2 regions of the Burkholderia humptydooensis genome follow, and region 1 is predicted to be linked to the other one. Evidence: predicted binding sites of a transcription regulator. Region 1 holds the regulator's gene; the other holds the start of a gene.
What was found. The regulator NrdR, encoded in region 1, represses ribonucleotide reductase genes. The targets are predictions, from matches to a motif close to CACNANATNTNGTG.
Positions count from the first base shown of each region.

Region 2: a site for NrdR is predicted at 1,331-1,344, ahead of AQ610_RS06505 (ribonucleoside triphosphate reductase). Genes of this name have one in related genera too.

Region 1 covers NZ_CP013380.1:897,821-901,231, forward strand. Annotated here, with positions in the region: gene glyA (serine hydroxymethyltransferase) at 1-1,239, shown strand, start outside; gene nrdR (transcriptional regulator NrdR) at 1,246-1,725, shown strand; gene AQ610_RS04125 (GspH/FimT family protein) at 1,910-2,470, shown strand; gene AQ610_RS04130 (hypothetical protein) at 2,467-2,877, shown strand; gene AQ610_RS04135 (type IV pillus assembly protein) at 2,874-3,411, shown strand, end outside.
Region 2 covers NZ_CP013380.1:1,404,647-1,408,057, reverse strand. Annotated here, with positions in the region: gene AQ610_RS06510 (NnrS family protein) at 1-1,014, shown strand, start outside; gene AQ610_RS06505 (ribonucleoside triphosphate reductase) at 1,398-3,161, shown strand; gene nrdD (anaerobic ribonucleoside-triphosphate reductase) at 3,164-3,391, shown strand; gene AQ610_RS06495 (anaerobic ribonucleoside-triphosphate reductase activating protein) at 3,410-3,411, shown strand, end outside.

The DNA.
Region 1 (3,411 bases):
AGAGCCCAAAGCACCATTGCGAACGTCGATCCCGAGATCTGGCAAGCGATCCAGCAGGAAAACGTCCGTCAGGAAGAGCACATCGAGCTGATCGCGTCGGAGAACTACACGAGCCCGGCCGTGATGGCGGCGCAAGGCTCGCAGCTCACGAACAAGTACGCGGAAGGCTATCCGGGCAAGCGCTATTACGGCGGCTGCGAATACGTCGACATCGTCGAGCAGCTCGCGATCGACCGCGTGAAGGCGCTGTTCGGCGCCGAAGCCGCGAACGTGCAGCCGAACTCGGGCTCGCAGGCGAACCAGGGGGTGTTCTTCGCGATGCTCAAGCCGGGCGACACGATCATGGGCATGAGCCTCGCGCACGGCGGCCACCTGACGCACGGCTCGCCCGTCAACATGTCGGGCAAGTGGTTCAACGTCGTGAGCTACGGCCTGAACGAGAACGAAGACATCGACTACGAAGCCGCCGAGAAGCTCGCGCACGAGCACAAGCCGAAGCTGATCGTTGCCGGCGCGTCGGCGTTCGCGCTGAAGATCGATTTCGAGCGTCTCACGAAGATCGCGAAGGCGGTCGGCGCGTACCTGATGGTCGACATGGCGCACTACGCTGGCCTGATCGCGGCGGGCGTGTATCCGAACCCGGTGCCGCACGCCGATTTCGTCACGACGACGACGCACAAGAGCCTGCGCGGCCCGCGCGGCGGCGTGATCCTGATGAAGGCCGAGTACGAGAAGCAGATCAACTCGGCGATCTTCCCGGGCATCCAGGGCGGTCCGCTGATGCACGTGATCGCCGCGAAGGCCGTCGCGTTCAAGGAGGCGCTGTCGCCGGAATTCAAGGCATACCAGCAGAAGGTGGTCGAGAACGCGCGCGTGCTGGCGGAAACGCTGGTGAAGCGCGGCCTGCGCATCGTGTCGGGCCGCACCGAAAGCCACGTGATGCTCGTCGATCTGCGCGCGAAGAACATCACCGGCAAGGCGGCGGAAGCGGCGCTCGGCAATGCGCACATCACGGTCAACAAGAACGCGATCCCGAACGATCCGGAGAAGCCGTTCGTGACGAGCGGCGTGCGTCTGGGCTCGCCGGCGATGACGACGCGCGGCTTCGGCCCGCAGGAAGCCGAACTCGTCGGCAACCTGATCGCCGACGTGCTCGAGAGTCCGGAAGACGCGGCGACGATCGAGCGCGTGCGCGCGCAGGTCGCCGACCTGACGAAGCGTTTCCCGGTCTATCGCTGATCGGCCATGCGCTGCCCGTTCTGCCGGCACGACGATACGCAAGTGGTGGATTCGCGCGTGTCGGAAGACGGCGCCGCGATCCGCCGGCGTCGGCGCTGCTCGGCTTGCGACAAGCGTTTCACGACGTACGAGCGCGTCGAGCTGGCGTTGCCGGCCGTCGTGAAGAAAGACGGCAGCCGCACTGAATTCGACCGCCGCAAGATCGTCGCGAGCATGCAACTGGCGCTGCGCAAGCGCCCGGTTGCAGCCGATGCGATCGACGCGGCGGTCGCCCGCATCGAATATCAGTTGCTCGCGTCCGGCGAGCGCGAAGTCCGCAGCGAGAAGCTCGGCGAGCTTGTGATGAACGAGCTGCGCCAGCTCGATACGATCGCCTACGTGCGTTTCGCGTCTGTTTACCGGCGGTTCGAAGACGTCTCCGAATTCGCGGACGTGATCGAGGAATTCCGCCGCACGGCGCCCGCGAAACCGCCGCGCAAGCGTTGAGCTTGCGCATTCCGTTTCCCGTTTCGTTTCCCATTCCATTCGTTTCTCCCGCGTAGCACGCGGTTGTGTGCTCGCCTGGGCGATTGTCGTGCGTCCGGCTGCGGCGCGCGACTCGGCCGTTCGGCAGATGGTCGGCGTTTGCCGGCGCGGGTACAGTCGGCGCATCGGATTCAAGGAGAGGTCGATGCGATCGGAGCGTGGCAGGCGAGCAATGGCGGGCTTCGTGCTCGTCGAGTTGATGGTCGCGCTCGTGCTGGTTGCGCTTGTCGCGACGCTGACCGTGCCGACGCTCGCCGGCGCTCGGATGCGTGATCGGGTCGACGCGCGTGCGCGCGTGTTCGGCGCATTGCTCGCCTATGCGCGCGGCGAGGCGGTGAGGCTCGGCAGGCGCGTAGTGCTGTGCCGCAGCGATGCGACTGCGAAATGTATTGCGGCGGGGCGGCCGTGCGACAACGGGGCGGCCGACTGGTCATGCGGCTGGACCGTCGCTGTCGCGGACGGCGAGCGCGGGACGCGCGTGTTGCGCCGTATCGCGCGTGATGTCCGAGTCGCCGTGACGGGCGCGACCGTCGACGTCATATTCACGCCGCCCGCGGGCCAGGTGATTGGCGGCTTCCGGAGTTTCGAATTTGCGCCGAGCGACGCATCGGGCGCGTGGCATGGCGAGCGCTGGCGCCGTTGCCTGCGGATCGCGGCGGGCGGTCGCGTGCGATTTGCCGAAGGCGGTTGCGGGGGGCCGGCATGACGTGTCCTCGGTCGATGCGCGGGAGCACGCTGCTCGAAGCGGCGATTGCGTGTGCGTTGCTCGCAGTCGCGGCGCTTGGCGTGGTTGCGGCATTGCTCGCGGCGATACGAGGCGAGCGCGACGCCTTGGCACGCGAGCAGGCGATGCTCGTCGCCGATTCGTGGGCGGAGATGGCGCGAGCCGGTGGGCCGTCGGGCATCGATTGGGACGCGTCGATGTCCGGATTGCGCCACGGGAAGCTCGTAGCGACAGCCTCAGGTGCGGGCATTTCGAGCGTACGGGTCGAATGGGAACGGCCGGGGGCGGTCGCCGCGGGGCCGTTGCGTTGCGACGGCGATGTCGCGGCGGCACGCGCTGCCGCCAAGCCATGCGCGACACTCGCTTATGCATCGGCGGATCGCCTATGACGCGAGCGACACGCTGGCGCGCACACACGCTGATCGAGGTGATGATCGCGATGGCGCTCGGCTTGATGATCCTGCTTGCCGCGATGTCCCTCTATCGCGTGCAGCGGGCCGCCTATTCGGCTGCGGCCGATGCCGCGCGCTTGCGCGACGCGGCGCAGGCAGCGCTCGCGCTGATCGCGCAGCAGATCCAGATGGCGGGCTTCGTTCCGATCGACGCGCACGATGCGCGGCCGGTATCGGGGCTGTTCGGCTGCGCGGCGGGACGACCCGTCAACGCCGACGGGCACGCTGCATGCGATTCGCTGGCGAGCGGTTCGGACGGCCTCGTCGTCCGCTACGTAGGAGATGGCGTCTCCACGTGGCCGACGGCGGGCGGACAGGCGACGGACTGTCTTGGCCAGGGTGTCGGCGCGGCCGACACGCAGCCGCTGGTCGTCAACCGCTTTTACGCGCGCATCAGCGCGTCGACGGGCGAACCGGAGCTGTACTGCGAAGGCAGCGGCAGACCCGGCATCGCGCAGCCGCTCGTCGAAG
Region 2 (3,411 bases), 510 kb from region 1:
ATGGTCTTCGGCTTCGGCGGCGCGATCGTGTCCGGCTTCCTGCTGACGTCGGTGCGCACCTGGACGTCGACGAACCCCGCGCAAGGCCCGTCGCTCGCCGCGCTGTGGCTGCTGTGGCTCGCCGGCCGCGTGCTGATGTGGACGGGGCCCGGCTGGGCCGCGGCCGCGGTCGACGTCGCGTTCCTGCCGGCGATCGCCTATGCGCTCGTCCGCGCGCTGATCGGCGCGAGGAATCGGCACGGCATCTTCCTGCCCGTCGCGCTCGGCATGCTCGCCGTGCTCAACGCGCTCTTTCACCTGTGGCTCCGGCAAGGCCACGCCGACTGGGCGCTGCGCTGCGTCGAGCTCGCCGCGGGGTTGCTCGTGCTCTTTATCGTCATCATCGGCGGGCGCATCATTCCGTCGATCGCGACGGCCGCGCGGCCCGAGCTCACCATCGGGCAGTGGCGGATCGTCGAATCGTCGGTGATGCCGGTGACGCTCGCCGCGCTGATCGCCGACGCGACGGCCGCCCCCGCGCCCGCGATCGCCGCGCTCGCCGGGGCGGCGGCCGCGCTGCACGCGGCGCGGCTCGCCGGCTGGCGCTTCTGGGCGACCGGGCGGCGGCCGATGCTGTCGATCCTGCACGTCGCCTATGCATCGATCGCCGCCGGCTTCGCTCTGACGGCCTTGAGCGCATACGGGCTCGTCGCGCATTCGCTCGCGCTGCACACGTTCACGATGGGCGCGATCGGCTGCGCGATCATCGGGATGATCACGCGCACCGCGCTGGAACAGACGGCACGCGAGCCCGTCGCGAACTTCGCCGAGCGCGTCTGCTACGGACTGCTGATCGCAGCGACGCTCGCGCGCGTCGCAGGGCCGTGGCTCGCGCCCGCCGCGACCGCGCAATGGCTCGTCGTCGCGGGCGTCGCCTGGACGGCTGCGCTGCTCGTCTACGTCGCGCGCTATGCCGGACGCCTGGTTTCGCCTGCGTTGACCGCGCCCGGTTCGGACGCGAAGTCCGGCGAGTAGGCGCATTGCCGGACGTTAGTCGTTAGTCGCAAGTCGTTCGGCGAGACCTCGCTTTCTCGTCGGCGATGCCCGGTTCGCTCACCGCACCCGCCCGGCTGCGGACACGAGACGGCGCACACCGTGAGCGCCCGCTCTCCCGCCCGCCTCCCGTCACGCGTCAGAGCCGCATATTCGCGGCCGCGCGGCAAATCCTGCCATCCGCACGAGCGTCGCGCATTCGGTCCGCGCAACCGGCGATCGATGCCGCAGCCCGGATTCGCCTCGCCTTAATCGCCGTCAAGTGCGCGCCAAACTTCGGCGTCTCGGCGTTGACCAACACAACATCTGGTATTTAGCATTCACCACATCACCAGATTTTGTGTCATAAACGAGAGAGGCCCACGTTGTCCGAGACCATCCACCCTGGCGCCGCGTCGAATCCGGCACCGCGCGGCAAGCCGCTGATCGACGTCGAATCGTCGATCAACGAATACCTGGACCGGCAGGACTGGCGCGTCAACGCGAACGCGAACCAGGGCTATTCGCTCGGCGGCCTGATCCTGAACGTGTCCGGCAAGGTGATCGCGAACTACTGGCTGAGCCACGTCTACCCGAGCGCGATCGGCGAAGCGCACCGCAACGCGGATCTGCACATCCACGATCTCGACGTGCTGTCCGGCTACTGCGCGGGCTGGTCGCTGCGCACGCTGCTCGCCGAAGGGCTGAACGGCGTGCCCGGCAAGGTCGAGTCGGGGCCGCCGAAGCACCTGTCGAGCGCCGTCGGCCAGATCGTGAACTTCCTCGGCACGCTGCAGAACGAATGGGCGGGCGCGCAGGCGTTCAGCTCGTTCGACACGTACACGGCGCCGTTCGTGCGCCGCGACGCGCTCACCTACGCCGAAGTCAGGCAGTCCGTTCAGGAGCTGATCTACAACCTGAACGTGCCGTCGCGCTGGGGCACGCAGACGCCGTTCACGAACCTGACGTTCGACTGGACCTGCCCCGAGGATCTGCGCGAGCAGGTGCCCGTGATCGCCGGCGAAGAGATGCCGTTCACGTACGGCGATCTGCAGCCCGAAATGGACATGATCAACCAGGCGTACATCGAGGTGATGCAGACGGGCGACGCGGCGGGCCGCGTGTTCACGTTCCCGATCCCGACCTACAACATCACCGCCGATTTCGACTGGCACAGCCCGAATGCCGGGCGCCTGTTCGAGATGACCGCGCGCTACGGCCTGCCGTACTTCCAGAACTTCATCAATTCCGAGCTGAAGCCGAACATGATCCGCTCGATGTGCTGCCGGCTGCAACTCGACCTGCGCGAGCTGATGAAACGCGGCAACGGGCTCTTCGGCTCGGCCGAGCAGACGGGATCGATCGGCGTCGTCACCGTGAATTGCGCGCGGCTCGGCCATCTGCACGCGGGCGACGAGCGCGCGCTCTTCGCGCGGCTCGACACGCTGCTCGACTACGGCAAGGAGAGCCTCGAGATCAAGCGCGACGTGATTCAGCGCCACATGGACAACGGGCTCTTCCCGTACACGAAGCGCTATCTCGGCACGCTGCGCAATCACTTCTCGACGCTCGGCGTGAACGGCGTCAACGAGATGATCCGCAATTTCACGCACGACGCGCACGACCTGACGACCGACTGGGGCCATGCGTTCGCGCTGCGGCTGCTCGACCACGTGCGCGCGCGCATCGTCGAGTATCAGGAGGAAACAGGCCACATGTACAACCTCGAGGCGACGCCCGCCGAGGGCACGACGTACCGCTTCGCGAAAGAGGACCGCCGCCGCTATCCGGCCATCCTGCAGGCGGGCACGCCGCAGATGCCGTACTACACGAACTCGTCGCAGTTGCCGGTGGGCTTCACCGACGATCCGTTCGAGGCGCTCGAGCGCCAGGACGACCTGCAGCGCAAATACACGGGCGGCACGGTGCTGCATCTGTACATGACCGAGCCGCTGTCGTCCGCCGACGCGTGCCGCACGCTCGTGAAGCGCGCGCTCACCCGCTTCTCGCTGCCGTATCTGACCGTCACGCCGACCTTCTCGATCTGCCCGACGCACGGCTATCTCGCGGGCAGCCACCCGTTTTGCCCGAAGTGCGACGAAGCGCTGCTGCGTCGCAAACTGTCTCAATCCCAACCGATGGAAGCCTGAACATCATGACGACACTGCAAGCCAACCCACAAGCCGCCCTCGCCGCGATCGCGCTGCCCGACGACGAGCGCCAGCCGTGCGAAATCTGGACCCGCGTAATGGGCTACCATCGCCCGGTGTCGTCGTTCAACGTCGGCAAGCAAGGTGAATTCCACGAGCGCAGGTACTTCCGCGAGCGCGAAACGGGCGACGTCGAAGCGAGCGGCGTCGCCATGCGCGCGGCGGCGTAAGCGCGGCTCGCTCACGCGAT